One region of the uncultured Bacillus sp. genome, then DNA from elsewhere that is predicted to be linked to it. Evidence: riboswitches for the same ligand, from Rfam matches in the RefSeq annotation. Region 1 holds a riboswitch; each other region holds the start of a gene.
The links. Region 1 has a riboswitch for S-adenosylmethionine ahead of Q5C82_RS17030 (phosphoadenylyl-sulfate reductase). Riboswitches for the same ligand answer to the same signal wherever they lie in the genome.
Positions count from the first base shown of each region.

Region 2: another riboswitch for S-adenosylmethionine. It lies ahead of Q5C82_RS02675 (5-methyltetrahydropteroyltriglutamate--homocysteine S-methyltransferase); the one in region 1 lies ahead of Q5C82_RS17030 (phosphoadenylyl-sulfate reductase).
Region 3: another riboswitch for S-adenosylmethionine. It lies ahead of metK (methionine adenosyltransferase); the one in region 1 lies ahead of Q5C82_RS17030 (phosphoadenylyl-sulfate reductase).

Region 1 is NZ_CATYRA010000011.1:93,474-103,251, forward strand. It holds gene pyrK (dihydroorotate oxidase B electron transfer subunit) at 1-242, shown strand, start outside; gene Q5C82_RS17015 (dihydroorotate dehydrogenase) at 242-1,177, shown strand; gene pyrF (orotidine-5'-phosphate decarboxylase) at 1,146-1,865, shown strand; gene pyrE (orotate phosphoribosyltransferase) at 1,862-2,494, shown strand; SAM riboswitch class I at 2,639-2,744, shown strand; gene Q5C82_RS17030 (phosphoadenylyl-sulfate reductase) at 2,906-3,607, shown strand; gene cysP (sulfate permease) at 3,619-4,683, shown strand; gene sat (sulfate adenylyltransferase) at 4,732-5,880, shown strand; gene cysC (adenylyl-sulfate kinase) at 5,893-6,486, shown strand; gene cobA (uroporphyrinogen-III C-methyltransferase) at 6,585-7,358, shown strand; gene sirB (sirohydrochlorin chelatase) at 7,361-8,146, shown strand; gene sirC (precorrin-2 dehydrogenase) at 8,127-8,615, shown strand; gene rqcH (tRNA modification protein RqcH) at 8,653-9,778, opposite strand, start outside.
Region 2 is NZ_CATYRA010000001.1:533,219-542,996, reverse strand. It holds gene Q5C82_RS02695 (GntP family permease) at 1-1,278, shown strand, start outside; gene Q5C82_RS02690 (CoA transferase subunit A) at 1,302-2,018, shown strand; gene Q5C82_RS02685 (3-oxoacid CoA-transferase subunit B) at 2,015-2,671, shown strand; gene Q5C82_RS02680 (3-hydroxybutyrate dehydrogenase) at 2,688-3,461, shown strand; gene Q5C82_RS02675 (5-methyltetrahydropteroyltriglutamate--homocysteine S-methyltransferase) at 3,513-4,649, opposite strand; SAM riboswitch class I at 4,727-4,833, opposite strand; gene Q5C82_RS02670 (5-methyltetrahydropteroyltriglutamate--homocysteine S-methyltransferase) at 4,902-6,035, opposite strand; SAM riboswitch class I at 6,119-6,225, opposite strand; gene Q5C82_RS02665 (LURP-one-related/scramblase family protein) at 6,292-6,780, opposite strand; gene Q5C82_RS02660 (hypothetical protein) at 6,956-7,234, opposite strand; gene Q5C82_RS02655 (hypothetical protein) at 7,513-7,638, opposite strand; gene pepT (peptidase T) at 7,743-8,975, opposite strand; partial or broken gene Q5C82_RS02645 (sensor histidine kinase) at 9,052-9,338, opposite strand; gene galE (UDP-glucose 4-epimerase GalE) at 9,494-9,778, shown strand, end outside.
Region 3 is NZ_CATYRA010000004.1:2,759-12,536, forward strand. It holds gene Q5C82_RS07820 (S9 family peptidase) at 46-819, shown strand; gene Q5C82_RS07825 (DUF2584 domain-containing protein) at 871-1,113, shown strand; gene pckA (phosphoenolpyruvate carboxykinase (ATP)) at 1,152-2,735, opposite strand; SAM riboswitch class I at 2,934-3,072, shown strand; gene metK (methionine adenosyltransferase) at 3,240-4,442, shown strand; gene asnB (asparagine synthase (glutamine-hydrolyzing)) at 4,591-6,489, shown strand; gene alaP (alanine permease AlaP) at 6,629-8,020, shown strand; gene Q5C82_RS07850 (gamma carbonic anhydrase family protein) at 8,280-8,795, opposite strand; gene ytpA (phospholipase YtpA) at 8,844-9,623, shown strand; gene tbcS (tetraprenyl-beta-curcumene synthase) at 9,644-9,778, shown strand, end outside.

The DNA of each region.
Region 1 (9,778 bases):
ATGTCATAAAACAGAAGAATCTAGAGTTTGATATTCTCCTCAGCTGCGGGCCAACACCGATGCTGAAGGCATTAAAACAGGAGTATGCACATAAAGAAGTTTACCTGTCTATGGAGGAACGAATGGGCTGCGGAATCGGCGCCTGCTTCGCGTGTGTGTGCCATACAAACGAAAGTGAGACATCCTACGTAAAAGTATGTCTCGACGGACCTGTATTTAAAGCTCAGGAGGTGGCGCTGTAATGCTAGAGGTCAAACTGCCTGGACTTGAATTGAAAAATCCGATCATTCCTGCATCAGGCTGCTTCGGTTTTGGAAAAGAATTTGCGCGTTTTTATGATTTATCTTGTCTCGGAGCCATTATGATCAAAGCTACGACAAAGGAACCTCGCTTCGGGAACCCGACGCCTAGGGTAGCTGAGACTGGCGCTGGAATGCTCAATGCGATCGGTCTCCAAAATCCGGGGCTGGAAAGCGTTTTGCAAAATGAGCTGCCGTGGCTTGAACAGTTTGATACGCCGATCATTGCAAATGTCGCAGGTTCTCAAGTCGAGGATTATGTTGAAGTCGCAGAGCATATCAGCAAAGCGCCTAATGTTCATGCACTTGAATTGAACATTTCCTGTCCTAATGTGAAAACAGGCGGAATTGCTTTTGGCACGAATCCTGAAATGGCTGCTGATTTGACGAAGGCGGTTAAAGAGGTTTCGGATGTACCCGTTTATGTAAAGCTTTCCCCAAACGTGGCAAATATCACAGAAATTGCATCTGCGATCGAAGAGGCGGGAGCGGATGGTCTAACGATGATTAACACATTAATCGGCATGAGGCTTGATTTAAAATCAGGAAAGCCGATATTAGCGAATAAAACAGGGGGGCTTTCCGGACCTGCCGTGAAGCCGGTTGCTATTCGCATGGTGTACGAAGTCAGTCAAGCGGTCAATATCCCGATTATCGGAATGGGAGGCGTGCAGACGGCCGAAGATGCACTGGAGTTTCTTCTCGCGGGAGCAAGCGCGGTCGCTGTCGGAACAGCAAACTTTGTAAATCCTTTTGCATGCCCGGACATTATTGAACAGCTTCCATCTGTTTTGCTTCAATACGGCTATCAATCAATTGAAGAATGCATCGGAAGGAGCTGGAACCATGAAAAACAACCTGCCCATCATCGCGCTTGATTTTGCATCAGCTGAAGAAACACTTGCGTTCTTAGCGCCTTTTCAGCTAGAACCGTTATTTGTAAAGGTTGGAATGGAGCTTTTTTATCAAGAAGGACCATCTATAGTTAAACAATTAAAAGAAAGAAATTGCGAGCTGTTTTTAGATTTAAAGCTTCATGACATCCCGACCACTGTAAACAAAGCGATGAAGCGCCTTGCCGGTCTCGGGGTGGACCTCGTCAATGTTCATGCGGCCGGGGGCGAAAAAATGATGCAAGCAGCTCTGGAAGGCTTAGAAGAAGGAACGCCGTCCGGAAAAAAACGCCCGTCACTTATCGCGGTAACCCAGCTGACAAGCACATCTGAACAAATGATGAAGAATGAACTGCTGATCGAAAAACCTCTGATCGACACGGTTGTGCACTACAGCAAGCTGGCAGAAGAAAGCGGACTTGATGGAGTGGTCTGCTCTGTTCATGAAGCAAAAGCCATTTACCAAGCGGTGTCGCCTTCATTTCTGACTGTCACTCCGGGGATCAGGATGTCAGAGGACGCTGCGAATGACCAAATTCGCGTAGCGACACCTGCAATTGCAAGAGAGAAAGGTTCATCAGCGATTGTGGTAGGACGCTCGATTACAAAAGCGAAAGACCCAGTAAAAGCCTATGAAGCTGTCAGACTCGAATGGGAGGGAATCAAATCATGAAACAAATCATCGCAAAACATCTATTAGATATCCAAGCTGTATTTTTACGCCCGAACGAGCCATTTACATGGGCGAGCGGCATTTTATCGCCAATCTACTGTGACAACCGCCTTACGCTATCTTTCCCGGAGGTCAGAAATGATGTCGCTTCAGGCATCAGCAAGCTTGTCGAAGAGCATTTTCCTGAAACTGAAATGATTGCTGGAACAGCAACAGCAGGTATTCCTCATGCTGCTCTGGCCGCTGACCGTTTGAATCTTCCGATGTGTTATGTGAGAAGCAAGCCGAAAGCGCATGGAAAAGGCAATCAGATTGAGGGAGCTGTTCAAACGGGGCAAAAAACTGTCGTCATTGAAGACTTAATTTCCACAGGAGGAAGCGTGCTTGAAGCTGCGGCAGCTTTACAAGCGGCTGGCTGTGAAGTGCTCGGTGTCGTCTCAATTTTTACTTACGGACTCCCTAAAGCGCAGGAAGCCTTCGCAAAGGCAGAACTGCCATACTACTCTTTAACTGATTATGATACGCTCACAGAGGTCGCGCTCGAAAACGGAAATATTCATTCAGACGATCTAGAAAAGCTGAAAACGTGGAAACAAAATCCCGAGTCAAAAGATTGGTTTAAAAAATAAGAAATAAATTTCGGTAATGTAAATAGGCTTCAAAGCCTTGCTGTACTTGAAAACAGGCCTCTCGGCCTGTTTTTTTATTAATCCTATAAAAAAAGTCGGGTTGACTTATGTTAGAATTGTGCTAAAATTTACTACAAATCTAAAAACTTATCAAGAGCGGCTGAGGGACTGGACCTATGAAGCCCGGCAACCTGCATAGTTTGTAAGGTGCTACTTCCAGCAAAATGAATTCCATTTTGAAAGATAAGGGCTACATGCTGTTCCTGTCTTTCTTTCCGCCGGATTGAAAGTTTTTTATTTTAAGAGGAAAAAAGGCTGTTTGTGATAGCAGCCGCGTATCACAATACAATTGGGAAAAGACAACCGGCAGAAAGCTACTGTTTGTTTGTCTCCGAAAGGAGGAAAGAAGAAATGTTAACGTACGATAATTGGGAAGAACCAACGATTACATTTCCGGAAGACGATCCTTATAAAGGAGCGCTGTCAGTTTTAAAGTGGGCATACGGCCATTACGGCAATCAGCTTGTTTATGCCTGCAGTTTCGGAATTGAGGGAATCGTTCTGATTGACTTAATTTATAAAGTGAAAAAAGACGCAGAGATTGTGTTTCTTGATACAGGACTTCATTTTAAAGAAACCTATGAAACGATTGAACGAGTGAAAGAACGTTATCCAGGTCTTAATATCATCCTGAAAAAACCAGACCTTACCCTTGAGGAGCAGGCCGAAGAACATGGTGACAAACTGTGGGAAAGAGAGCCGAATCAGTGCTGCTATCTTAGAAAGGTTGTTCCTTTAAGAGAGGCGCTTTCAGGACACCCAGCCTGGCTTTCCGGTCTGCGCCGCGATCAAGGGCCAAGCCGTGCCAATACGAATTTCTTAAACAAAGACGAAAAATTCAAATCAGTAAAAGTATGCCCGCTTATCCATTGGACTTGGAAAGACATTTGGAGATACACATCCCGGAATGAGCTGGACTACAATCCGCTTCATGACCAAGGGTATCCAAGTATTGGCTGCGCGCCTTGTACGGCTCCTGCTTTTACCGCAGAAGATTTACGTTCAGGGAGATGGAATGGTATGGCGAAAACAGAATGCGGACTGCATGAATAAGGAGCTGCAAAATGGAACTAGCCGCTATTTTATTTAGCTTATTTTTCGCGATGAATATTGGTGCAAGCGGCGCTGCAGCTTCGATGGGAGTTGCTTACGGCTCTGGAGCCATCAAAAAGAAAACCTACGCTTTGATCCTATGCGCAGTCGGTGTGCTGGCCGGGGCGGTCATTGGCGGGGGTGAGGTTGTAAAAACCATCAGCTCCGGGATTATCCCCGAGCAGACGATTACACTGACGATTGTTTGCATCATTATTGGAGCCGCTGCGCTGTCGCTCTTTACGGCTAATCTCCTCGGCATTCCTTTGTCGACAAGTGAAGTAACAGTCGGCGCAGTTGTCGGCGTGGGAGTGGCTTACAAAGTATTGTTTGTGAACAACCTGCTGGTCATTGTGTCGTTTTGGATTTTTGTCCCGCTGTTCGCTTTCGGTTTCACATATTTTGTATCTAAGCTGTTTCGTTATTTTAAGATTGAAATTAAATCTTCTAAAAAGCAAAAAATCCTTGGCATTGTTTTGTTAGGTGCCGGATTTTTTGAAGCATTCTCTGCCGGTATGAACAACGTGGCAAATGCCGTTGGCCCATTAGTGGCGGCCGGTGTGCTGGATGTGACGAAAGGAACCTTGTACGGGGGAGCTTTTGTTGCTCTCGGCGCGTTGTTATTAGGTCGGCGGGTGTTAGAAACCAACGGGAAGAAAATTACGAGATTCTCAAAAGGAGAAGGCATTCTCTTATCCGGTACAGGAGCCGGACTGGTGATCATCAGTTCTGTATTTGGGATGCCGGTGCCATTGGCGCAAGTCACGTCATCGTCTATTATCGGAATAGGCATGGCAAAAAACGGTCCGAACGTGTTCCATAAACAAGTTGTTCAAACGATGCTGAAGGTATGGATCGTATCGCCGTTTTTATCTTTATCAATTTCTTATCTGCTTGTATCCTTGTTTTTAAAAGCGGATTATTATTCAATCTTTATCATGGTAAGTGTGCTTTTAGCGGCGGGCGGTGCCGTCAGCCTGACGAAGGCCATACGTAAAGAGAGACGCTCTGTCCACGAACAAGGCGGAGGAATCTGATCATTAATCTGAGTTATTTTATATGTTAACTAGGAGGAAATCGATATTATGAGCTTAGCACCACACGGAGGAACATTAGTAAACAGAGTAGATGAATCATATGATGTGAGCAGCATTCAAAAAGAAATTGAACTTGATTTGATTTCTTTTGCAGATTTGGAATTAATCGGAATCGGTGCATACAGCCCGATCGAAGGCTTCTTTAATGAAAGAGATTACGTATCTGTTGTCGAAAGCATGCGTCTTTCTTCCGGCGTTGTCTGGTCCCTTCCAATCACGCTTCCGGTTGATGCGCAAAAAGCAGCGGAACTGTCAGTCGGTGAAACGGTAAAGTTAACGTATGAAGGAGAAACATATGGCGTTATCCAAATCGAAGACCTGTACGTGCCTGACAAACAAAAAGAAGCTGTCAATGTGTATAAAACGGATGAGCAGGAGCACCCGGGTGTTAAAAAGCTTTTCAGCCGCGGCAATACATACGTCGGCGGACCAATCACATTGATTAAAAAAGCTTCAAAACAGTTCCCTGAGTTTACGTTTGAACCAGCGGAAACAAGACGCCAGTTTGCAGAAAAAGGCTGGGAAACCATTGTTGGTTTCCAAACAAGAAATCCTGTTCACAGAGCGCATGAATACATTCAAAAAACGGCTCTTGAAACAGTAGACGGCTTGTTCTTAAACCCGCTGGTAGGTGAAACAAAATCTGATGACATCCCAGCTGATGTGCGGATGGAAAGCTACCAAGTGCTTCTTGACAATTATTACCCGAAAGACCGCGTGTTCCTCGGCGTCTTCTTAGCGGCGATGCGTTATGCAGGACCGAGAGAAGCGATTTTCCACGCACTTGTCAGAAAGAACTACGGCTGCACGCATTTCATTGTCGGCCGCGATCACGCAGGTGTAGGTGACTATTACGGAACATACGAGGCACAGGAGCTGTTTGACACATTTAAACCTGAAGAGCTCGGGATTACACCGCTGAAATTTGAGCACAGCTTCTTCTGTGAAAAATGCGGAAACATGGGAACGGGGAAAACGTGCCCTCACGGCAGAGAACATCACGTCATTTTATCAGGAACTAAGGTAAGAGGCATGCTGAGAGACGGTGTGCTCCCGCCTGCAGAATTCAGCCGCGCAGAAGTTGTAGAAGTGTTAATCAGAGGGATGAAGAAAAAAGAAGAAGCAGGCGTATCTTAAGGAGGACTGGCAGTGACAAATCGCGATATCGTATGGCATGAAGCCTCTATTACAAAAGAAGAGTATCAGCAAAAAAACAAGCACAAAAGCTCCATTCTCTGGCTGACAGGGTTGAGCGGTTCAGGCAAATCAACTATTGCCAATGCCGCTGCGAGAGAATTGTTTGAGCAGGGCTACCAAGTCATTGTGCTGGACGGGGATAATATCCGTCACGGCTTAAATAAGGATCTTGGTTTTTCTGATGAAGACCGAAAAGAAAATATCCGCCGAATCGGAGAGGTGGCAAAGCTTTTTGTTCAGCAGGGCACCATTGTGATTACTGCTTTTATCTCTCCTTTCCGCGAGGACAGAGAACAGGTTCGCCATCTTGTGGAAGCAGGCGAATTCAATGAAGTATACATTAAATGCGACCTCGATATTTGTGAACAAAGAGATCCGAAAGGGCTTTATAAAAAAGCAAGAAACGGGGAAATTCCGTTCTTTACAGGAATTGATTCTCCTTATGAAGAGCCGGATGCACCGGAGCTCGTTCTTGATTCAGGACAGCATGACCGTGAAGCTTGCAAAAACCAGCTGATCGAGTTTGTTAAACAAAAACTGAGCTAAATATGATCTGCAGTGTTCTTCTCAGATGCCGGAATGCAAACGAGAACAACATCACAGTGAATGTTCTGGAAGAACTCGAATAGATCGGGGGAAATACGATGGGGAAAGTATATATTGTAGGAGCGGGTCCCGGTGACCCTGATCTGCTCACAATTAAAGCGCTAAATGCCATTGAAAAAGCTGATGTCATCTTATATGACAGATTAGTAAATAAAGAGATTTTACAATATGCCAAAGAGCAAGCAGACCTGATCTACTGCGGGAAGCTTCCAGATCTTCATACGATGAAGCAGGAAACCATCAATCGATTTCTTGTAAAGTATGCGCAAAAAGGGAAAACCGTTGTTAGACTGAAAGGCGGAGACCCTTTTGTGTTCGGCAGGGGAGGGGAAGAAGCGGAATGTCTCTCTGAAAACGGAATTCCGTTTGAAATCATCCCCGGCATTACGTCAGGAATTGCGGCAGCAGCTTATGCCGGGATTCCTGTTACTCATCGGGATGCGGGCTCTAACGTCGCTTTTGTAACTGGTCATTATAAAAAAGACGAAGATTTTGAGGAAAAGTGGAAAGCGCTCGCTACAGGAATTGATACACTTGTCATCTATATGGGTATCAAAAACGTGCAGCAGATTGAAAGAAAACTTCTTGAAAACGGCCGGGACGGTTCTACGCCGGCAGCCTTTATTCACTGGGGAACAACGGACAAGCAAAAATCTGTTTTTTGTACAGTTGACACCCTTTCAGAAACGGTGATAAAAGAAGACATTAAAAATCCGAGTTTAATTGTCATTGGAAATGTTGTAAATTATCACTATAAGCTGGAATGGTTTGAATCTGAGCTGAAAAAACACGATTTAAGCGAGGCGTTGTAAAAATGAAACAAGCGATTTTATATGTCGGTCACGGCAGCCGAGTAAAAAAGGCGCAGCAAGAAGCCGCAGCCTTTTTGGAAGGATGCAAGGCGCACGTTTCTGCGCCTGTACAAGAAATCAGTTTTTTAGAGCTTCAGGAGCCGACAATTGAGACAGGGTTTGAAGCATGTGTGAAGCAAGGCGCCACTCATATCGCAGTGGTGCCTCTGCTTCTTTTAACAGCTGCGCATGCAAAACATGATATACCGGAAGAAATTGCGCGTGCTGCATCCCGATATCCTTCAATCCGTATTTCATATGGAAAGCCGATCGGGATTGACGAAGAAGTAGTCAAAGCTGTATATCACCGAATGAAGGACATAGGTGTTCCGTATGAAAATGCCAGAGTGGTGCTTATCGGAAGGGGAAGTTCAGATCCCGATGTAAAAAGAGACGTAACCGGTATTGCCAATCTTCTTCAAAACATGATTCCGGTCAAGGAAGTCATCCCGTGCTTTTTGACAGCATGCGGTCCGAATTACAAAGAGGTTCTTTCAGAACTTAAAAAAGATGACGGCGTGACAACCTTTGTTGTGCCATATTTGCTTTTTACCGGCATGCTGATGAATGAAATCGAACGAGAGGTTCAGACATTAAAGGCTGATAATCCAAATGTCTACCTTTCTTCTTATATCGGTTTCCACCCTCATGTGAAAAACGCATTTTTGAACCGTGTGAGAGAAACTGCCGAAAATCCAGAGGGACAATTTGATTTTGACGGAGGTTCATATGCTCCCGCTGCACATTAGCCTGGAAAAGAAGAAGGTTGTCATTGCGGGCGGCGGCGGCATCGCTCTCAGAAGGCTGAAAACGGTGCTTTCTGAGGGAGCTGATATTACGCTTGTCAGTCCGGATGTTGAACCGGAAATCAAGCAGATGGCAGAAAATCGCCGTATCAGATGGGTCTGCCGTACGATTGAAAAAGAAGATTATCTCGATGCTTTTTTGATTATTGCCGCGACGGATAACGCGGCAGTGAACAAAGAAATTGTTCAAACCGCTTCGCCTTTTCAGCTTGTCAATTGTGTCAGTGACGCTGAGCTTGGCAATGTATATATGCCGAAAATCGTAAAAAGAGGGCATGTAACGGTGTCTGTCTCTACAAGCGGAGCCAGTCCAAAGCACACAAAAGAGCTTGCTGAAAAAGTGGATAAACTGATTGAAGGCGATTTTGTTGCTGAAGTTGACAGGCTTTATCAGGTAAGAAGAAAGAAATAAGCCAGAGCATACAATGCTCTGGCTTTTCTTTGTGCTGCTAGCTTTTTTTCAGCTTGATGACAGTATCTGCATCAGGTGTGACAAAGACAGTATGCTGGCTGTCATAGGTGACGAAGCCGGGCTTCGCGCCGTTCGGTTTTTTAACATGCCTAATTTTTGTATAATCTACAGGCACTGAACTTGAATCTTTAGCTTTTGAAAAATAAGCTGCAATGGTCGCTGCTTCAATGATTGTTTGCTCATCCGGTTCGCTGCTTCTGATTACAACGTGGGAGCCTGGAATATCTTTCGTGTGAAGCCAAATATCGTCTCTGGCTGCCGCTCTTGTTGTTAAATATTCATTTTGGCGGTTGTTTTTACCCACTAAAATTGTCAGGCCTGTAGAGGATTCATATGTTTCTAAAACCGGGTTGTGCGGTTTTTGTTTTTTCTGTCCTTTTTGCTGCTTAGGGCGTAAATATTTGCCCTCCACAAGCTCCTCCCTAATTTCGCTGATATCACGAGGAGAAGCGGACGAAAGCTGCTGAATCAGCTGGTCAAAGTATTCGATCTCTTCCTGCGCCAGCCTGATTTGCTCCTCGACAACTGCGACCGAATTTTTCGCTTTTTGATACTTCGTGAAGTAGGCCTGAGCGTTTTCAGAAGGCGTTTTGTTCGGGTTTAAAGGAATCGTGATTGTCGGACTTTCTTCATCGTAATAGTTGATGACCTCAGCCTGTTTATCACCTTTTTTCAGCATATATAAATTAGCAGTTAACAGCTCCCCGTAAAGCTGAAATTCCTTCGCGTTTTCCGAATACTCCAGTGTTTTCTCTAATTTTTTGATTTTGTTGGCATTTTTCTTCCGTTCATTGACAACAAATCGTTCAAGATCCTGGGCCTGCTGTTTGACCCGGTCTCGTTCAGCTTTTCCGAAGTAAAAACGGTCGAGCAGCTCGCTTAATGAATCAAAACGGCGCGCTTCGCCTTTGAGGTGAGTCAGCTCCAGCAGGTAAAAATATTCCTTTGCGTTTACAGTTGTAATGTTGGGAATAAAGCGGTGCTCTTTTACTTCGGCAAAAAGCTCCAGCAATGATTTTGGCAGTGTGACTTTGTTGGCTAGACCCGCTCTGTGAACCGCTTCTTTGGCAAAGAGCGGAGACACACCTGAAAAGTGTTCGACA
Region 2 (9,778 bases), on a different contig from region 1:
TCATCGATTTTTATGGAGAAGATGGCGGGTTTTATTAAGCTGTATTTCCCGGTATTTTTGCTTGGTGCGATTTTTGGAAAAGTTGTTGAAATGTCCGGGCTTGCGGCATCAATTGCGAAAACGATTGTCAGGCTTGTCGGGGCAAAAAGAGCGATACTTGCAATTGTGCTGATGGGCGCTATCTTGACGTACAGCGGCGTCAGCCTGTTTGTTGTCGTGTTTGCCGTATATCCGTTTGCGAAAAATCTGTTCCGAGAAGCAAACATACCGAAACGCCTCATCCCGGGAACGATTGCTTTAGGTGCTTTTACGTTTACGATGGACGCACTTCCGGGGACGCCGCAAATTCAAAATGTCATCCCGACGACGTTTTTCAAAACAGACATTTATGCCGCACCTTGGCTTGGCTTGATCGGCGCAGCGATTGTGCTGACAGCGGGCATGATGTATTTGGAATCGAGGCGGAAAAAAGCGCAGACATCCGGCGAAGGCTACGGCGGTTTTGATTCGGAGAATACTGCTGCTCTTGAATCGTCTGAGTTCACGGCCGAACCAGACAAAAGCCCGGTACAGCATGCACTTGCCTTTGTCCCGCTTATACTCGTCGGTGCAGTGAATAAATGTTTCACCATATACCTTCCAAAGTGGTATCCGAATGGATTTGATTTTTCATCGATCGGATTAAAGGAGTTCGGCAAGCTTGATATTTCTTCAGCGGCTGCCATTTGGTCGGTGGAGCTCGCTCTGGTAATTGGCATCATCACAACGATTTTATTTGATTGGAGAAGAGTGCTTGCCCAAATGAAAGATGGGCTGAATGAAGGGATCGGCGGCGCCTTGCTGGCATCTATGAATACGGGTGTCGAGTATGGTTTCGGCGGCGTTATCGCCGCGCTGCCGGGATTTCACAAGCTGAGCAGCGGAATCTCGCACACCTTTACCGATCCGCTTGTGAACGGGGCCGTCACGACAACTGCGCTGGCGGGGATCACCGGGTCGGCTTCAGGAGGTATGGGCATTGCACTAAGCGCGATGTCGGATCAATACTTGCAGGCGATTCATGCTTACAACATTCCGCCAGAAGTGATGCATCGGATCATATCGATGGCATCAGGCGGCATGGATACACTGCCGCATAATGGCGCTGTCATCACGCTTCTGGCCGTGACAGGACTGACTCACCGGCAATCGTATCGGGATATTTTTGCGATCACCCTCATCAAAACGGCTGCCGTATTTGCTGTGATTGCGATTTACAGCCTGACTGGTCTAGTGTAAGAGAAAACGAAAGGGGCATCAATATGGGAAAAGTACTGTCATCAAGTAAGGAAGCTGCGGAACTGATTCATGATGGAGATACACTGATCGCAGGAGGGTTCGGGCTGTGCGGCATTCCTGAACAGCTCATTTTGGCGATAAGAAATCAGGGAGTAAAGGATTTAACCGTTGTCAGCAACAATTGCGGAGTTGATGACTGGGGGCTCGGTTTGCTTTTGGCTAATAGACAAATCAAAAAAATGATCGCATCCTATGTCGGTGAAAATAAAATTTTTGAGCGGCAGTTTTTAAGCGGAGAGCTTGAGGTTGAACTTGTTCCCCAAGGAACGCTCGCTGAGAGAATTCGTGCAGGCGGCGCAGGCATACCGGGATTTTACACGGCAACAGGCGTTGGTACTTCAATAGCAGAGGGAAAAGAACATAAAACGTTCGACGGCCGGACTTATGTGCTGGAGCGAGGCATCACCGGCGACGTGGCGATCGTTAAAGCGTGGAAAGCGGACACCATGGGGAATTTGGTTTTTCGGAAAACGGCGAGAAATTTCAATCCCGTTGCCGCCATGGCAGGCAATATTACGATTGCCGAGGCGGAAGAAATCGTGGAAGCGGGAGAGCTAGACCCAGATCACATCCATACACCGGGAATTTACGTACAACATGTGGTGCTTGGCGCGAGCCATGAAAAACGGATTGAAAAGCGAACAGTCCGACAAGCGGCGGGAAAGGGTGAGGCGAAATGAAGGAAGCGAGAAAACGAATGGTCAAACGCGCTGTACAAGAAATCAAGGATGGCATGAACGTCAATCTTGGGATTGGAATGCCAACGCTTGTCGCAAATGAGATACCCGATGGCGTTCACGTCATGCTTCAGTCAGAAAACGGCTTGCTCGGGATCGGTCCGTATCCTGTGGAAGGAACGGAAGACGCGGATTTGATCAATGCAGGAAAGGAAACAATCACTGAAGTGACGGGCGCTTCCTATTTTGACAGCGCTGAGTCATTCGCAATGATAAGAGGCGGGCATATCGATTTGGCTATCCTTGGCGGCATGGAAGTTTCTGAGCAGGGCGATTTGGCCAATTGGATGATCCCAGGGAAAATGGTAAAAGGGATGGGCGGCGCTATGGATCTCGTCAACGGGGCGAAACGGATCGTTGTCATCATGGAACATGTCAATAAACATGGTGAGTCAAAGGTGAAAAAAACATGCTCGCTTCCGCTGACAGGCCAGAAAGTCGTACACAGGCTGATTACGGATTTGGCTGTTTTTGATTTTGATAACGGCCCCATGACACTGTCTGAACTTCAGGAAGGTGTCACAATTGAAGAGGTTTATGAAAAAACAGAAGCTGATTTCGCTGTAAGCCAGTCTGTGATCAAACAAAATTCTTAATGGGAAGGTGTTTGACATGAAAAAACAAGTCGCCTTGGTGACTGGGGCAGCCGGCGGAATCGGATTCGAAATCGCGAGGGAGTTCGCCCGTGAAGGAGCTAGCGTCATCGTTTCGGACCTTCATCAGGAAGCATGCGAAAAGGCCGCTTCCAAGCTTGCAGAAGAAGGTTTTGACGCAGCAGCCATTCCGTGTGATGTGACAAAGGAAGCGCAAGTCGCTGATACGGTAAACGCCATCCAAAAACGATACAGCCGCTTGGATATTTTGGTGAACAATGCCGGTATTCAGCACATCGCCCCGATTGAAGAGTTTCCAACAGAAACCTTTGAACAGCTGATCAAAGTCATGCTGACGGCGCCCTTCATCGCGATGAAGCATGTTTTTCCGATCATGAAAAAACAGAAGTTTGGCAGAATCATTAATATCTCGTCTGTTAATGGTTTAGTCGGCTTTGCGGGAAAATCCGCTTATAATAGCGCTAAGCACGGTGTCATTGGACTGACAAAGGTCGGGGCGCTGGAAGGCGCGCCCCACGGCATTACAGTCAACGCGCTCTGTCCGGGATATGTCGATACAAAGCTTGTCCGCAATCAGCTGAGCGATCTTTCAAAAACGAGAAATGTCCCTTACGACTCCGTGCTTGAACAGGTCATTTTCCCGCTTGTGCCGCAAAAACGATTGCTTTCCGTCAAGGAAATCGCGGATTATGCGGTGTTTTTGGCAAGCGAGAAAGCAAAGGGTATCACCGGGCAGGCTGTCGTCCTTGATGGGGGCTACACCGCTCAATAACATAAAAAACACACTTGCTCCGCCAGGGAATCAAGTGTGTTTTTTCTTTGCTTATTTCCAAACATCGTTAGCGATCTCAACCACATGGCGAAGCTTCGCCCATTGCTGTTCTTCAGTCAGCTTGTTGCCTTCCTCAGTTGAAGCGAATCCGCATTGAGGGCTGAGGCAAAGCTGGTCTAAGCTCACATAGCGGGACGCTTCTTCGATACGGCGTTTTACATCGTCTGGATGTTCAAGCTCACCGAATTTAGATGTCACTAAGCCAAGGACAAGCTGAAGATCAGAGCGCTTCACATAACGGAGTGGTTCAAATCCGCCTGAGCGTGAATCATCATACTCTAGGAAAAGCCCGTCCAGGTTCAAGCCGTCAAAAATGGTTTCGGCTGCTGCGTCATAGCCGCCTTCCGCTGTCCAAGTGGACTGGAAGTTGCCGCGGCAAATATGCATTGTTACGGTCAAGTCATCCGGACGGTCTGCAATCGCGTCGTTAATGGATTTCGCAAACAGCTGGCGAAGCTCGTCAGGCGTTGTTCCGAACGCTTCGATTTGTTTTAAGCCTTTTTCAGATAAGAAAACAGCCCATGCTGTATCATCAAGCTGGAGGTAGCGGCAGCCTCTGTCATAAAACGCTTGAATCGCTTTTTTATATGCTTTGGATACATCGTGCTGGAAAAGGTGATAGTCGTTTTTGTATGCGTCCTTTTCCAGCTTTCCGCGGAAAAACAGCATATTCGGGCTTGGGATCGTCATCTTTGGCGTAGCGTCACCGGCAATGCTATGGAGAAATGAGTAATCTTCAAGCATTGGGTGAGTTGAAAAGTCGATATCACCGGTGACTTTTATGCCTCGTGCTTTTGTCTGTACATTATGGAATTGAATGCCCTGCTCAGGAGTAAACGGCTCAACGCCATCCAGGTTTTCCAGGAAATCAAAATGCCACCATGCTCTGCGGAATTCACCGTCTGTCACGACGTTCAGGCCGGTTTCCTTCTGTTTTTCCACAATGCGGATGATTTCATCGTTTTCGATTTGGCGAAGCTGCTCAGCCGTAATCTCGCCGGCCGCTTTTTGCAGCCGCGCTTTTTTAACAGGCTCAGATCTCAGCAGGCTTCCAACTTGATCCGCGTGAAACGGCGGTTTTTTTCTTTGAAGTGATTTTTGTTCTGCGGGTGTTGTTTGTTGTGGCATGTTGTCCATTCCTTCTTTCCATTCGAATATAAAAAAGCTCTTCCTTTGGATAAGGAAGAGCTTGTGTGACAATCTCAACCTTATCTTCAAGAGCAATCATTGCTCTAAAGGATTTAGCACCATTCTGTTAAACAGCGGTTGCCGGGTATCGCAGGGCCAGTCCCTCCACCTCTCTTGATAAGGAAAACCTTTTTATGAAATTTTCTGATAGCATATATTATTCACACTTTTTTCGTTTCTGTCAATGATAGATTATCTCCACACATCGTTGGCGATGTCGATGACATGGCGCAGCTTCGCCCATTGCTGCTCCTCTGTCAAAAGATTTCCTTCTTCAGTAGAGGCGAAACCGCACTGCGGGCTGAGGCACAGCTGATCCAGGCTGACAAAGCGTGCCGCTTCATTGATTCGGCGTTTCACATCCTCAGGATTTTCAAGCTCACCGTATTTGGATGTAATCAAGCCAAGCACAATTTGCAGATTTTTGCGTTTCACGAAACGGAGCGGATCAAAATTTCCGGAGCGGTCATCATCGTATTCTAAGAACAGCCCATCCAGATTTAAGCCGTCCAAAATTATTTCCGCTACAGCATCGTAGCCTCCTGATGCCGCCCAAGTTGAACGGAAGTTGCCGCGGCAAATGTGCATCGTGATTGCTAAATCATCAGGACGGTCTGCTACTGCATCGTTAATCGTTTTGGCGAATAAGGCAGGCAATGTTTCTGGATCACCGCCAAGCGCCCGGACGACCTCTCTGCCTTTTTCCTCAAAGAAGAGAGACCATGACGTATCATCAAGCTGAAGATAGCGGCATCCAGCATCATAGAAGGCTTTAATTGCTTTTTTGTACGTTTGGGCCAGATCATGAAAATATTCCTCTTGGTCGTCATAAATCCCTTTATCCGCCTTTTCACCGAAAAACAGCATATTCGGGCTCGGAATCGTCAATTTTGGTGTCGCGTCGCCGGCGATCTCATGTAAAAATTGATAATCGGCAAGCGCTGGGTGGCTCGTAAAATCGAGTTTTCCCGTCACTTTGATGCTGCGTGCTTTTGTTTTCGCATGATGGAACTGAATCCCTTCAGCCGGGATGAACGCTTCTACACCGTCAAGCCCTTCCAGGAAATCGTAATGCCACCAAGATCGGCGGAATTCCCCATCTGTTACCACATCGAGGCCGATTTCTTTTTGTTTTTCTACAATGCGAGTGATTTCTTGATTTTCGATATCACGAAGCTGATCCGCAGTGATCTCGCCGGCTGCTTTTTTTTGCCGGGCTTCTTTCACCGGAGCAGATCTCAGTAAACTGCCGACATGATCGGCACGGAAAGGAGCTTTGCGTTGTTTTTCTGTTTTTTGTCCTGCAACATTTGTTTGTTGAGCCATGTCATTCGCCTCTTTTCTGAAATGTGTTGAGCATAAAAAAGCTCTCCCTTTGAGTAAGGAAGAGCTTGAATGATCAAATCTCCGCCTCATCTGCAAGAACGCAATGTTCTAAAGGATTTAGCACCATTCTGTATGAAACAGCGGTTGCCGGGTATCATAGGGCCAGTCCCTCCACCTCTCTTGATAAGGTACATCTTCATATTCAGATTTCAATTATCTTAATATTATTACTTTTGACTCAATTGTCAACAATTTTTTAGAAAATACTTTCATCTTCGTCGTTATATAATACCATATCAAGCACGATAGCAATGGCTGTACAGATCAGCACATCTTCCTCGTTTGCAATCTGCAAATGATAGGAATCACCCCAGCTGAGCCACTTTTTGCTCACTGACATACGGACATTCTCCCCGTCCGTCAGTTGAAATTCATCCTTCCACAAGTCACCGTCAATTTCCCAGTTAAGCTTGGAAATTTCAAATTTCGGTTTGAAAAACGTTAATTTCTTCGCCACTTCACAAACTGTTTCCCCGCCAATTGAAATCTCGTATCGCGGCAATACAGACATTACTTTTTGTTCGATAGAAACGAGTGTTTTTCCGGATGAATCTGTCATTTGTAGCGAGTCTCCTAACGAAAAGAATCGGCCCTCGACCTTGAAAGCCTCTTGTTCATCTCGGTCATAAATGTGAAATGCATCTTTAAACGAGAACATTTTTTGTTTCATAAATAGTTCGATCATTGCTGAAATCTCCTTTTGGATTTGCCTTGTAAGAGATTACGGACAGGCGGCAAAAAGGTTTCAAGTTCCAAATCTAGTGATCAGAAACCCTGCTGATTGTTTTCCCGAGTAATAAATGTTTCTAAAATTGAAAAAGGCTGCATGATTCAGCAGCCTTTTCGTTTGAAATATAGGATTAGGAAAGATGCATCCGGCGTTTTTGGCGGATCGCGTCAAGGTCGATTAGGTTGTTGTGATGAGGTGCGGCTGCTGGCAGAGGGCTTGTCTTTTGCGGTTTGCGGCGATTGTCCTTGCTGAAAGAAAAAAGAAGATAGCCGCATAATGCGATGATAATAAATAGGATCATTTTACATACCTCCCAAAAAAAGTTTTGGTATTCTCTATTGTACGGATAAAATGTCAAAAAGTATTCAAAAAATTCAAAATCGATCAAAAATAAATAACTGCCCCTCAAAAACAGTCTAACCTGTTGACCTGAAAATAGTCTTACAACATGGTGATTGTTCTGGTTGATGATTGGTTCTATAGTTACTATCGACGATAAAATAAATTCCTTTATATAACTTTTAACCTAAAATTTCATAATTCGAATTACCTGTTTTCGGGTGCTGTTTTCTTGCTTGTTTGGTTTATACCCTATTTTGCGGAATCAAACACAAAAAACCCAAATTACGGAGCATTTGGGCGGTACGAGGGTATGCAGATTGTGGTTTTGTGGATTTGAAAGACTGATCAGAAGAAGCGTTTGAACATTTTTCTGATTTTTTGAAATGGGCTCGATTTCTTTTGCATGTTAAGCGGCCTGGTCATCATCCATTTTTTCAATAGACTTTTTGCAGCTATTGCATGTTTTGTCATTGTTTTTCCTCCTCAACTGTTGATACTTGTTTTACGGAGGAAGTATTCAAAATGTTTCATTTTTACACAAAAAACCAGTCCTTTTTTAGGACTGGCTTTTGGTATTATGCCTGTTCTTCAAACAGTTTTGCAATCTCAACGATGACATTTACGGCTTTTACCATGTTATCAGCTGAGATGTATTCAAATTTGCCGTGGAAGTTTTCCCCGCCGGTAAAGATGTTTGGCGTCGGGAGTCCCATGTAGGACAGCTGGGATCCGTCCGTGCCGCCGCGAATTGGAGAAATCTTCGGTTCGATGCCGAGGTTTTTCATCGCTTGCTTGGCAATGTTGACAATTTCGATGACAGGTTCAATTTTCTCTCTCATGTTGTAGTATTGATCGTTCATATTAAGCTGAATCCGGTCTTTCCCGTATTCGTTTTGAAGTTCTTCAACGACACGCTTCATTGTTTCTTTTCTGCTTTGGAAGTTACCTTTGTCGAAGTCTCTGATAATGTAGTGGAGTTTTGTTTCCTCTACATCTCCTTGAATTGACAGCAGGTGGTAGAATCCTTCGTATCCTTCTGTATATTCAGGCGCTTCGTCTGCCGGCAGCAGGCTGTTCAGCTTCATTGCGATTTTCGCAGAGCTGATCATTTTCCCTTTTGCCGTTCCGGGATGTACGTTGTTGCCTTTGATTGTGATTTTTGCGGCAGCGGCATTGAAGCTTTCGTATTCAAGCTCGCCGAGCGGGCCGCCGTCAACTGTGTAGGCAAAGGACGCATTAAACCGTTTTACATCAAATTGGTGCGGTCCTCTTCCGATTTCTTCATCAGGCGTAAAGGCCACTCTGATTGTGCCGTGCTTGATTTCAGGGTGTTTGATAAGGTAATCCATGGCTGTCATGATTTCGGCGATACCGGCCTTATTGTCTGCGCCGAGAAGGGTTGTGCCGTCTGTGGTGATGAGAGTATGGCCCTTATAGCCGGGCAGTTCAGGGAATTGATCAGGCGACAGGATGACCTGCAGCTGTTCATTAAGCACAATGTCTTTTCCATCGTAGTTTTCAATGATTTGCGGATTCACGTTTTTGCCGGTAAAGTCTGTGGCAGTATCGACGTGAGCGAGAAAGCCGATAGTCGGCACGTCTTTTTCAGTATTGGAGGGAAGAGTCGCCATGACATAGCCGTTTTCATCAATGGTTACATCCTGCATGCCAATGGATTTCAATTCATCAACGAGCATGTTTCCTAACGTCAATTGGCCGGGGGTGGAAGGGCAGGTGTCGACGGATTCGTCGGACTGTGTGTCGACTCTTACATATGTAGTAAACCGTTCAATGATTTCTTCTTTCATTTCCAATCATCTCCTTTGTCTTATTTTATCATGACGGGATGAGAGTTTTCTATTGCACAATACCGTTTCGAATTGCAAAGATCAAGGACAGCCGTGCAGGAAGCTTTATGGCCGCATAAAACCATTAAAAATACGATTAAGAAAAAGGCGGCTCCCTGCTCTTGGCCGGAAACAGCCAAACGGTCAGGAGCCAAAGCCCGATGAATATGCCCAAATTGACAGCGGCGGATGTACAAAGGGAGTGATCCAAATGAATGCTAGATACGCCGCAAACACAAACGCTAACAAAATGGGGTCAGCTTTGGCTGGGTGAGATAAAAATTGTATGCAATTCAAAATCTTGTTCGTGCTGCATAAAGTCATATAATATGGCCTGAAAATGCTGAAAACCTGTATCGGATAGCCCGCAAAAATATGAAAAAACTATTAATAAACGATTAAACTTCTTAAAAATGGATGTAGCCCGGTTCTAAACACTATATAATAAAATCAGGTCATTTTTTAGGAGGGTTTACATCATGGCAATACTTGTTACTGGCGGTGCCGGGTACATCGGAAGCCACACATGTGTGGAGTTATTGAACAGCGGCTATGAGATTGTCGTTCTTGATAATTTGTCCAACAGTTCAGCTGAGGCACTGAACCGTGTAAAAGAGATTACGGGAAAAGATTTAACGTTCTATGAAGCGGATCTATTGGATCGGGAAGCGGTAGATTCGGTTTTTGCGGAAAATGAAATTGAAGCTGTGATTCATTTTGCAGGGTTAAAAGCAGTCGGTGAATCTGTTGCGATTCCGCTCAAA
Region 3 (9,778 bases), on a different contig from region 1:
TAATTTTGGAGTAAGGAAAGCATATAGAAAAAGGAGGCGGCTGCTATGATTGTTGAGAAAAGAAGATTTCCGTCGCCAAGCCAGCATGTGCGTCTGTACACGATCTGCTATTTATCAAATGGTTTACGGGTAAAAGGGCTTCTGGCTGAGCCGGCGGCACCGGGACAATATGACGGATTTTTATATTTGCGCGGCGGGATTAAAAGCGTGGGCATGGTTCGGCCGGGACGGATTATCCAGTTTGCATCCCAAGGGTTTGTTGTGTTTGCTCCTTTTTACAGAGGAAATCAAGGGGGAGAGGGCAACGAGGATTTTGCCGGAGAAGACCGGGAAGATGCTTTTTCCGCTTTTCGCCTGCTTCAGCAGCATCCAAATGTCAAGAAGGACAGAATCCATATCTTCGGTTTTTCCCGCGGCGGAATTATGGGAATGCTCACTGCGATTGAAATGGGCCGGCATGCTGCTTCATTCGTTTCCTGGGGAGGCGTCAGCGATATGAACCTTACATATGAGGAGCGGCAGGATTTGCGGCGAATGATGAAAAGAGTCATCGGCGGAACGCCGAAGAAGGTGCCTGAGGAATACAAATGGAGAACACCGTTTGACCAAGTAAATAAAATTCAGGCACCTGTGCTATTAATCCATGGAGAAAAAGACCAAAACGTTTCGATTCAGCATTCCTATTTATTTGAAGAGAAGCTAAAACAGCTGCATAAGCCGGTGGAGACATGGTACTACAGTAAATTCACACATTATTTCCCGCCAAAAGAAAACCGGCGTATCGTGCGGCAGCTCACGCAATGGATGAAAAACCGCTGACGGTGAAATATGTTATGATAAAGAAAAAAGAGAACGAAAGGGGATTTCACTTTGGGAATGCCTGTTGAATTTAATACACTGATTGTGACAAAAGGAAAAGAAGTTCGCATAGATGAAAATATATTCACGTTAGAGAAAGACGGATACCGTGTGTATCCGATGGAGATTCCGATGGATGTGCGCAAAACAAAGTTCGGCGAAAAGTCAGGCACAGCTGAAGTGCAGAAACTTCAATGGGAAGACGGCCGGACCATCATTACGTACAAGCTGACTTCTTTGCATTCTGTCAATTAAAACAAGCCAAGAGCGTAATTGCTCTTGGCTTTTGCTTTTTAAACGAGAGGGCCGCCTGCCAGTGCAATGGCATCTGTATGTGCGAATTTTTTAAAATTCTCTTTGAATTCATTTGCGAGGTAGAGAGCCTTTTCTCTGTATTCTTTCTTGTTGCTCCACGTGTTTTCAGGCTGAAGGATATGATCAGGAACGCCAGGAACATGGACCGGTATATGCAGGCCGAAAATATCGTCAGTCATCATTTCTGTATCCTCTAATTTGCCTTCAATCGCTGCTTTGACCATCGCTCTCGTGTAAGAAAGCTTCATGCGTTCGCCTGTACCGTAGCCGCCGCCGGTCCAGCCGGTATTGACCAAGAAAACGTCTGCGCCGTGTTCATCGATCTTTTTGCCGAGCATTTCAGCATAGACATGAGCAGGAAGCGGCAGGAACGGTGAGCCGAAGCATGTGGAAAACGTCGTCTCAGGAGACGTCACACCGCGTTCGGTTCCGGCTAGCTTACTCGTATAACCGCTCAAGAAATGATACATCGCCTGCTCCTTCGTCAGTTTGCTAATCGGGGGCAAGACTCCGAATGCATCAGCCGTCAAAAATACAATTGCTGACGGGTGGTCTGCCATGCTTGGTGTCACGATGTTGTCAATCATATGAATCGGGTAAGCCGCACGCGTGTTTTCGGTATAGAAGGAATCATCATAATTGGCTTCGCGTGTATCTTCATCAACAACAACATTTTCGAGAACAGACCCGAAGCGGATCGCGTTAAAGATCTGAGGTTCCTTTTCTTCGCTTAAATGAATACACTTGGCGTAGCATCCGCCTTCAATATTAAAGACGCCTGTGTCAGACCATCCGTGTTCATCATCGCCGATCAGTTTGCGGTCAGCATCGGCTGAAAGAGTGGTCTTGCCTGTTCCAGACAGTCCGAAGAAAAGGGCAACATCGCCTTTTTCACCGACATTGGCAGAGCAATGCATGGATAAAATATCTCTTTCAGGGAGCAGGAAATTCATAATGGAGAAGATGGACTTCTTCATTTCTCCGGCATACTCTGTTCCGCCGATTAAAATCGTCCGCTTTTCGAAAGAGACAATAATAAAGGTTTCGGAATGTGTGCCGTCTGTTTTTGGATCTGCTTTGAAATGCGGAGCAGAAAGAATGGTAAACGGTTGTTCAACTGTTTTCTTATCATTGCCTTCTGGGCGGATAAACAGCTGTCTGGCGAATAAATTGTGCCATGCGAACTCATTTACGACAGTGATCGGCAGTCTGTATTTTTCATCTGCGCCGGCAAATCCTTCGAAAACAAACAGCTCATCCCGCTGTTTCAGATAGCTGACAACTTTCGTGTACAGCCGCTCAAACGCTTCTTCTGAAATCGGCTGATTCACCGTACCCCAATCGATCTTATTTATCGTGCTTTCTTCCTCCACGATAAATTTGTCATTAGGTGAGCGTCCTGTATAAGCGCCTGTTGTCGCCCGAACAGCACCCGTAGAAGTTAAAATGCCTTCGTTCCGGGAAAGTACTTTTTCTGTAAGCTGCGCTGCTGATAAATTATGACGCACATTTGGGCTTGTTAATAAGGCTTGTAAATCAGCGGTTAAATCAACTGAGTTCATATGAAACCTTCCTTTATCGTTTTTTGTGTTTTGCTAATTGTGAATTAGTATAACATATATTTTCAAATAGTCTATACTATTTATCGTTTTTTTGTGTGTGCGTTTTCCAATGTTTTCCCTCGATATAGGTGCCTATTTCTTCTGAATCATATTGACATTGCAAACCCTTTTACGATAAGATATTTCATTGAGCGGATACTCTTATCCCGAGCTGGCGGAGGGACAGGCCCTATGAAGCCCAGCAACCGGTTTCTCTGTTATTTATTATGTTTAACTGTGTGAGACAACCAAGGTGCTAACCTGTTGCAAGGTTGTATGATTCCTTGAGCGATAAGAGTGAAAGGCACAAAGACCAAACCCTTTCCTCGATGGAAAAGGTTTTTTTATTTCATAAATATGCCAATTAACATTCTCTAATATAACGTTACATTGTATAAGAGGGAGCGAGTTCCGTATCATATATACAAGGTCTTTCGGGAGGCCTTGTGCAGGAGGAAGCAAATCATGAGTAAAAATCGTCGTTTATTTACATCAGAATCTGTTACGGAGGGGCATCCGGATAAAATCTGTGACCAGATTTCTGACAGCATTTTAGATGAAATTTTAAAGAAAGACCCTAACGCGCGTGTTGCTTGTGAGACGTCTGTGACAACTGGTTTGGTGCTTGTCAGCGGAGAAATCACAACATCTACGTATGTTGACATTCCGAAAACGGTTCGTCAAACCATTAAAGAAATCGGATACACACGTGCGAAATACGGATTTGATGCGGAAACTTGTGCGGTTTTAACATCAATTGACGAGCAGTCTGCTGATATCGCAATGGGTGTAGACCAAGCGCTTGAAGCCCGTGAAGGCACAATGAGCGACGAAGAAATTGAAGCGATCGGTGCGGGTGACCAAGGTTTAATGTTCGGTTACGCGTGCAACGAAACGAAAGAGCTTATGCCTCTTCCAATTTCACTTGCTCATAAATTAGCCCGCCGCCTGAGTGAAGTCCGTAAAGAAGATATTCTTCCGTACCTTCGCCCTGACGGCAAAACACAGGTAACGGTTGAGTACGATGAAAATAACAAACCTGTCCGCATTGACGCGATTGTTATTTCAACTCAGCACCACCCTGAAATTACGCTTGAGCAAATCCAGCGCAACATCAAAGAACATGTGATCAATCCGGTTGTTCCTAAAGAGCTGATTGATGAAGAAACAAAGTATTTCATCAACCCTACAGGACGTTTCGTAATCGGAGGTCCTCAAGGGGATGCGGGACTAACAGGACGCAAAATCATCGTTGATACGTACGGCGGCTATGCACGCCATGGCGGAGGAGCGTTCTCAGGTAAGGATGCAACGAAGGTAGACCGTTCTGCAGCTTACGCAGCGAGATACGTTGCGAAAAACATCGTTGCGGCTGAGCTTGCTGATTCTTGCGAAGTACAGCTTGCTTACGCGATCGGTGTTGCACAGCCTGTATCAATCTCAATCAACACATTCGGTTCCGGAAAAGCTTCTGAGGAAAAACTGATTGAAGTTGTTCGCAATAACTTTGATTTACGACCTGCCGGCATTATCAAAATGCTTGATTTACGCCGTCCGATCTACAAACAAACTGCTGCGTACGGCCACTTTGGACGCCACGATGTTGATCTTCCGTGGGAACGTACAGACAAGGCGGAGCAGCTGCGTAAAGAAGCGTTAGGAGAATAACTTTATAGCCGCTTACTGGTTAAGCGGCTTTCCCTTTTTCACGTTGTATTCATGTTTATTTTTTTACATAACCGTGAAACCAAATACTATTCACAGCGTCTATAAATAGGGGTTCAATGATGACAATTTTAATTATGGAGGCAATACTATGTGTGGATTTGTCGGGGTTTTTAACAAGCATCCGTTAGCTCAAACCGCTGATCAAGAAGAACTAATCAAACAAATGAACCAAATGATCGTTCACCGCGGTCCTGACAGTGATGGATATTTCCATGATGAGCACGTTGGATTCGGATTCAGACGGCTCAGCATTATTGATGTAGAAAATGGCGGACAGCCTTTATCATATGAAGATGAAACATATTGGATTATCTTTAACGGAGAAATCTATAACTATATTGAACTGAGAGAAGAACTTGAAGCAAAGGGGTACACATTCAACACGGATTCGGACACAGAGGTTCTTCTTGCGACTTACCGTCACTATAAAGAAGAAGCGGCGTCCAAACTCCGCGGTATGTTTGCCTTTCTGATTTGGAATAAAAACGATCATGTGCTTTATGGAGCAAGAGATCCATTCGGCATTAAACCGTTGTACTACACAACGATCAATGATCAGGTTTATTTTGCCTCAGAGAGAAAAAGTTTAATGGTTGCTCAGAATGATATTGAAATAGATAAAGAGGCATTACAGCAGTACATGTCTTTCCAATTCGTTCCTGAACCAAGCACGCTTGATGCCGATGTGAAAAAAGTAGAGCCGGGTTCCCAGTTCACAATCCGCCCGGACGGCGATATCACATTCAAAACGTATTTCAAAGCGAACTTTAAGCCAGTTCAAACTGAAGAAGATAAGCTTGTAAAAGAAGTCAGAGACGCGATCTATGACTCTGTAAACGTTCATATGAGAAGTGACGTTCCTGTCGGTTCATTCCTGTCTGGCGGAATTGATTCTTCCTTTATTGTATCCGTTGCGAAGGAATTTCATCCAAGCTTAAAAACATTCTCTGTCGGATTTGAACAGCAGGGCTTCAGTGAAGTCGATGTAGCGAAAGAAACTGCAGCGGCACTTGGCATTGAAAATATCAGCAAAGTCATTTCGCCTGAGGAATACATGAACGAGCTTCCGAAGATCGTATGGCATTTTGATGATCCGCTTGCTGATCCGGCAGCGATTCCATTGTACTTTGTTGCAAAAGAAGCGAAAAAACATGTAACGGTTGCTTTATCAGGTGAAGGTGCGGATGAGCTCTTCGGAGGATATAACATTTACCGTGAGCCGCTTTCGCTTAAACCGTTTGAACGCATTCCGTCAGGCCTGAAAAAGATGCTTCTGCACGTTGCGGCTGTTATGCCTGAAGGTATGAGAGGAAAGAGCCTGCTTGAGCGCGGCTGTACTCCGCTTCAAGATCGTTATATCGGTAACGCGAAAATTTTCGAAGAATCTGTCAAAAAACAGCTGCTGAAGCATTATGATCCGAATCTTTCATATCGTGATGTGACAAAGACTTACTTTACAGAAAGCAGCTCATACAGCGATATCAACAAAATGCAGTATGTCGATATCCACACTTGGATGCGCGGCGATATTTTGTTAAAAGCGGATAAAATGACGATGGCGAATTCTTTGGAATTGCGTGTGCCGTTCTTGGATAAAGTCGTATTTGACGTCGCTTCTAAAATTCCTGATGAGCTGAAAACGAAGAACGGCACGACGAAGTATCTTCTTCGCAAAGCCGCTGAAGGAATTGTGCCTGAGCACGTATTAAACCGCAAAAAGCTTGGTTTCCCTGTACCGATCCGTCATTGGCTGAAAAACGAAATGAACGAATGGGTGCGGAACATTATTCAGGAAAGCCAAACGGATGCTTATATCCACAAGGATTATGTTCTTCAGCTTCTTGAAGACCATTGTGCGGACAAGGCTGATAACAGCCGGAAAATCTGGACTGTACTGATCTTTATGATCTGGCACAGCATTAATATCGAAAAACGGTATATGCCTGAAGAGCTGAGTCATCAGCCGAAAGAAGTCATCTTTGTGTAACAGACAACAAGGCTTTCGATTCGTCGAAAGCCTTGTTATTATCCTTTTATTATTTCTTCATCATCATTGATTTACCCAATCCACACGGAAAATTCAGAAAAATGATTTATTGATATTTTTTTCTAGGGGAGAAGAAAGCATGCAAAAACAAAAACAAGAGCTGCACCGCGGACTCGAAGAAAGGCATATTTCTTTAATGTCTTTAGGAGCTGCTATAGGAGTGGGATTGTTCCTCGGCTCCGCATCAGCTATTCAATTAGCAGGGCCGGGTATTTTGGGAGCGTATGCCATAAGCGGCATGGTCATGTTTTTTATTATGAGAGCGCTTGGAGAAATGGCCATTCAAAAACCGGTCGCTGGCTCCTTCAGCCGCTACGCCCGTGATTATTTGGGACCGCTTGCAGGTTATTTAACAGGGTGGAACTACTGGTTTTTATGGGTTGTAACCTGTATGGCTGAAATCACTGCTGTCGGGATTTATATGGGGTACTGGTTTCCGGACGTGCCAAACTGGATTTGGGCATTATCAGCGCTGGTCATTATGACGGGTGTTAATTTCTTGGCTGTCAAAGCTTACGGAGAGCTGGAATTTTGGTTCGCTTTGATTAAAATTGTCGCAATCTTATCAATGATTGCTGTCGGTTTATTGATGATCATCGCAGGGGTTGGCAATGGAGGCATTGCAACCGGAATCAGCAACTTGTGGAATAACGGAGGATTTTTTCCACATGGAATAAAAGGGATTTTATTGTCACTTCAAATGGTAATGTTCGCCTATTTAGGGATTGAAATGATTGGGGTGACGGCTGGTGAAGTGAAAAACCCGCAAAAATCGTTGGCCAAAGCAATTGATACGGTATTTTGGCGTATTTTGATTTTTTATGTAGGCGCTTTATTTGTCATTATGTCTATTTACCCATGGCAGGAAATTGGCTCACAAGGAAGCCCGTTTGTCCTCACATTTGAAAAAGTGGGCATTCCATCGGCAGCAGGCATCATTAACTTTGTTGTCTTGACGGCTGCGCTGTCTTCATGCAACAGCGGCATTTTCAGCACAGGGCGGATGCTGTTTAACTTAGCGGAGCAGGGTGAGGCACCGCAAGCATACGGGCAGCTGACGAAAGGCGGCATCCCGGGTAAAGCTGTTCTGGCTTCAGCGGGCGCTTTATTAGTCGGAGTGCTGTTAAACTATGTTGTACCTGCAAAGGTGTTTACTTGGGTCACAAGCATTGCGACATTCGGAGCGATTTGGACGTGGGCGATCATTTTGCTTTCCCAAATAAGATACCGGAAAAGCTTGCGGCCGGAAGAAAAGAAACATTTAAAATACAAAATGCCTTTCTTTCCGTTTACGTCTTATGTATCTTTGGCATTTTTAGCATTTGTCGTTATTCTTATGGCTTACAGTCCAGACACAAGAGTAGCTGTGATTGTCGGGCCGATTTGGTTTCTTATCTTACTTGCCGTGTATTATGGAAAAGGCTTTCATAAGAAAAATGCGGCTGCTGCCAGTGAACGAAATATTAGCTGACCAAAAGAGCTCCCAGCGGGCTCTTTTTGTGTGTGGTCATAGAAAATAGAGAATAGGAAAGAATAGGAACATATTTTTTTGCAGAGGCAGCTTACAGTTGCGGAGCAAGTTTTATGATAAGATAAAAGTCATACGTTTGATGCCGGATGTGAACGTTTTATGGAGAAATCAAAACCCGAACTGTCATTACGTCCGGGTCAGCAATGGTTATTGCTTTCAAACATAATTTGAAAAATGGTAAAGTAAGACGAAGCAGGTCTTATGTTTGTTGAAGTGATTTATAGTATTGGCCCTTTGCTACATATTCGGACCGTATTCTTTGCATATCTTGTCGGTCTTCTTCGGTCAAAGGGCGGATAACTTTTGCAGGACGGCCAAAAGCGAGATGGCCAGGCGGAATGATCTTTCCCGGCGGGACAAGACTGCCGGCACCAATAAAGGCGCCTTCGCCAATTTCGGCTCCGTCTAAGATGATTGAGCCCATACCAATTAAGGCGTTCTTGCGGATAACAGCGCTATGAAGTGTAACCTGATGGCCTATCGTGGCGTCATCTTCAATGAGAAGCGTCTGATTCGGGCTTTGATGGAGGCAGCTTAAATCTTGGATATTGACTCTATTTCCGATTCTAGTCGGCGCGACATCTCCCCTTATGACAACAGAAAACCAAATGCTGGACTGTTCTCCGATAACGACATCACCGGTAATTGTTGCATTATCAGCTACAAAGGCTGTTGGGTGGATATCTGGCATGTGTTCCTTATAAGGGTAGATCATAGTATTCATCCTTCTTTCTCTATTTAAATTTCGTATGAGGTGAAGAGCATGTGGACCTGGAAAGCAGACAGACCTGTTGCCGTGATTGTGATGATCCACGGGGCAAGTGAATATCACGGACGATATAAATGGCTGATTGAAATGTGGAGATCTTCGGGTTATCACGTTGTCATGGGCGACTTGCCGGGTCAGGGGACAACCACAAGGGCCAGAGGTCATATTCGCTCATTTCAAGAATACATTGATGAAGTAGATACTTGGATAGATAAAGCACGAACCTTTGAGCTGCCGGTTTTTCTTCTTGGTCACAGCATGGGCGGCCTGGTCGCGATTGAATGGTTTAAACAGCAAAGAAATCCCCATATTACGGGAATTATTTTATCATCACCGTGTCTCGGACTGCAAATTAAAGTCAATAAAGCGCTTGACCTTGCATCAAGAGGCCTGAATGTCATCGCTCCGTCGCTTAAGGTTGATTCGGGATTATCAATTGATATGGCGACACGTAATGAGGACGTCATCGAGGCCGACCAAAATGACTCGTTATACGTCAGGAAAGTTTCTGTCAGATGGTACAGAGAGCTTTTAAAAACTATTGAGTCAGCGATGGTGCCGACAGATGCGTTTTTAAGAGTGCCGCTTCTTGTGATGCAGGCCGGTGACGATAAGCTTGTTGACAAAACGATGGTCATCAAGTGGTTTTCAGGTGTAGCTTCCCATAATAAAGCGTACAGAGAGTGGGAAGGGCTTTATCATGAAATATTTAATGAACCCGAAAGAGAAGTTGTCTTTAAAGCGGCAAGAGCGTTTACTGATCAATATATTTGAACTAGTTGGGGGTGCATGTGTTGACAGTACCGGAACATCCTTTTGGACTGATGGCAAAAGTATATCGAGATATATTTCCGCTCGTTCATCAAGAGCTGGACATATGGAAGCAAAAATCAGAATCAATTTATAACAGTGAATTAAAAGCACAGGCA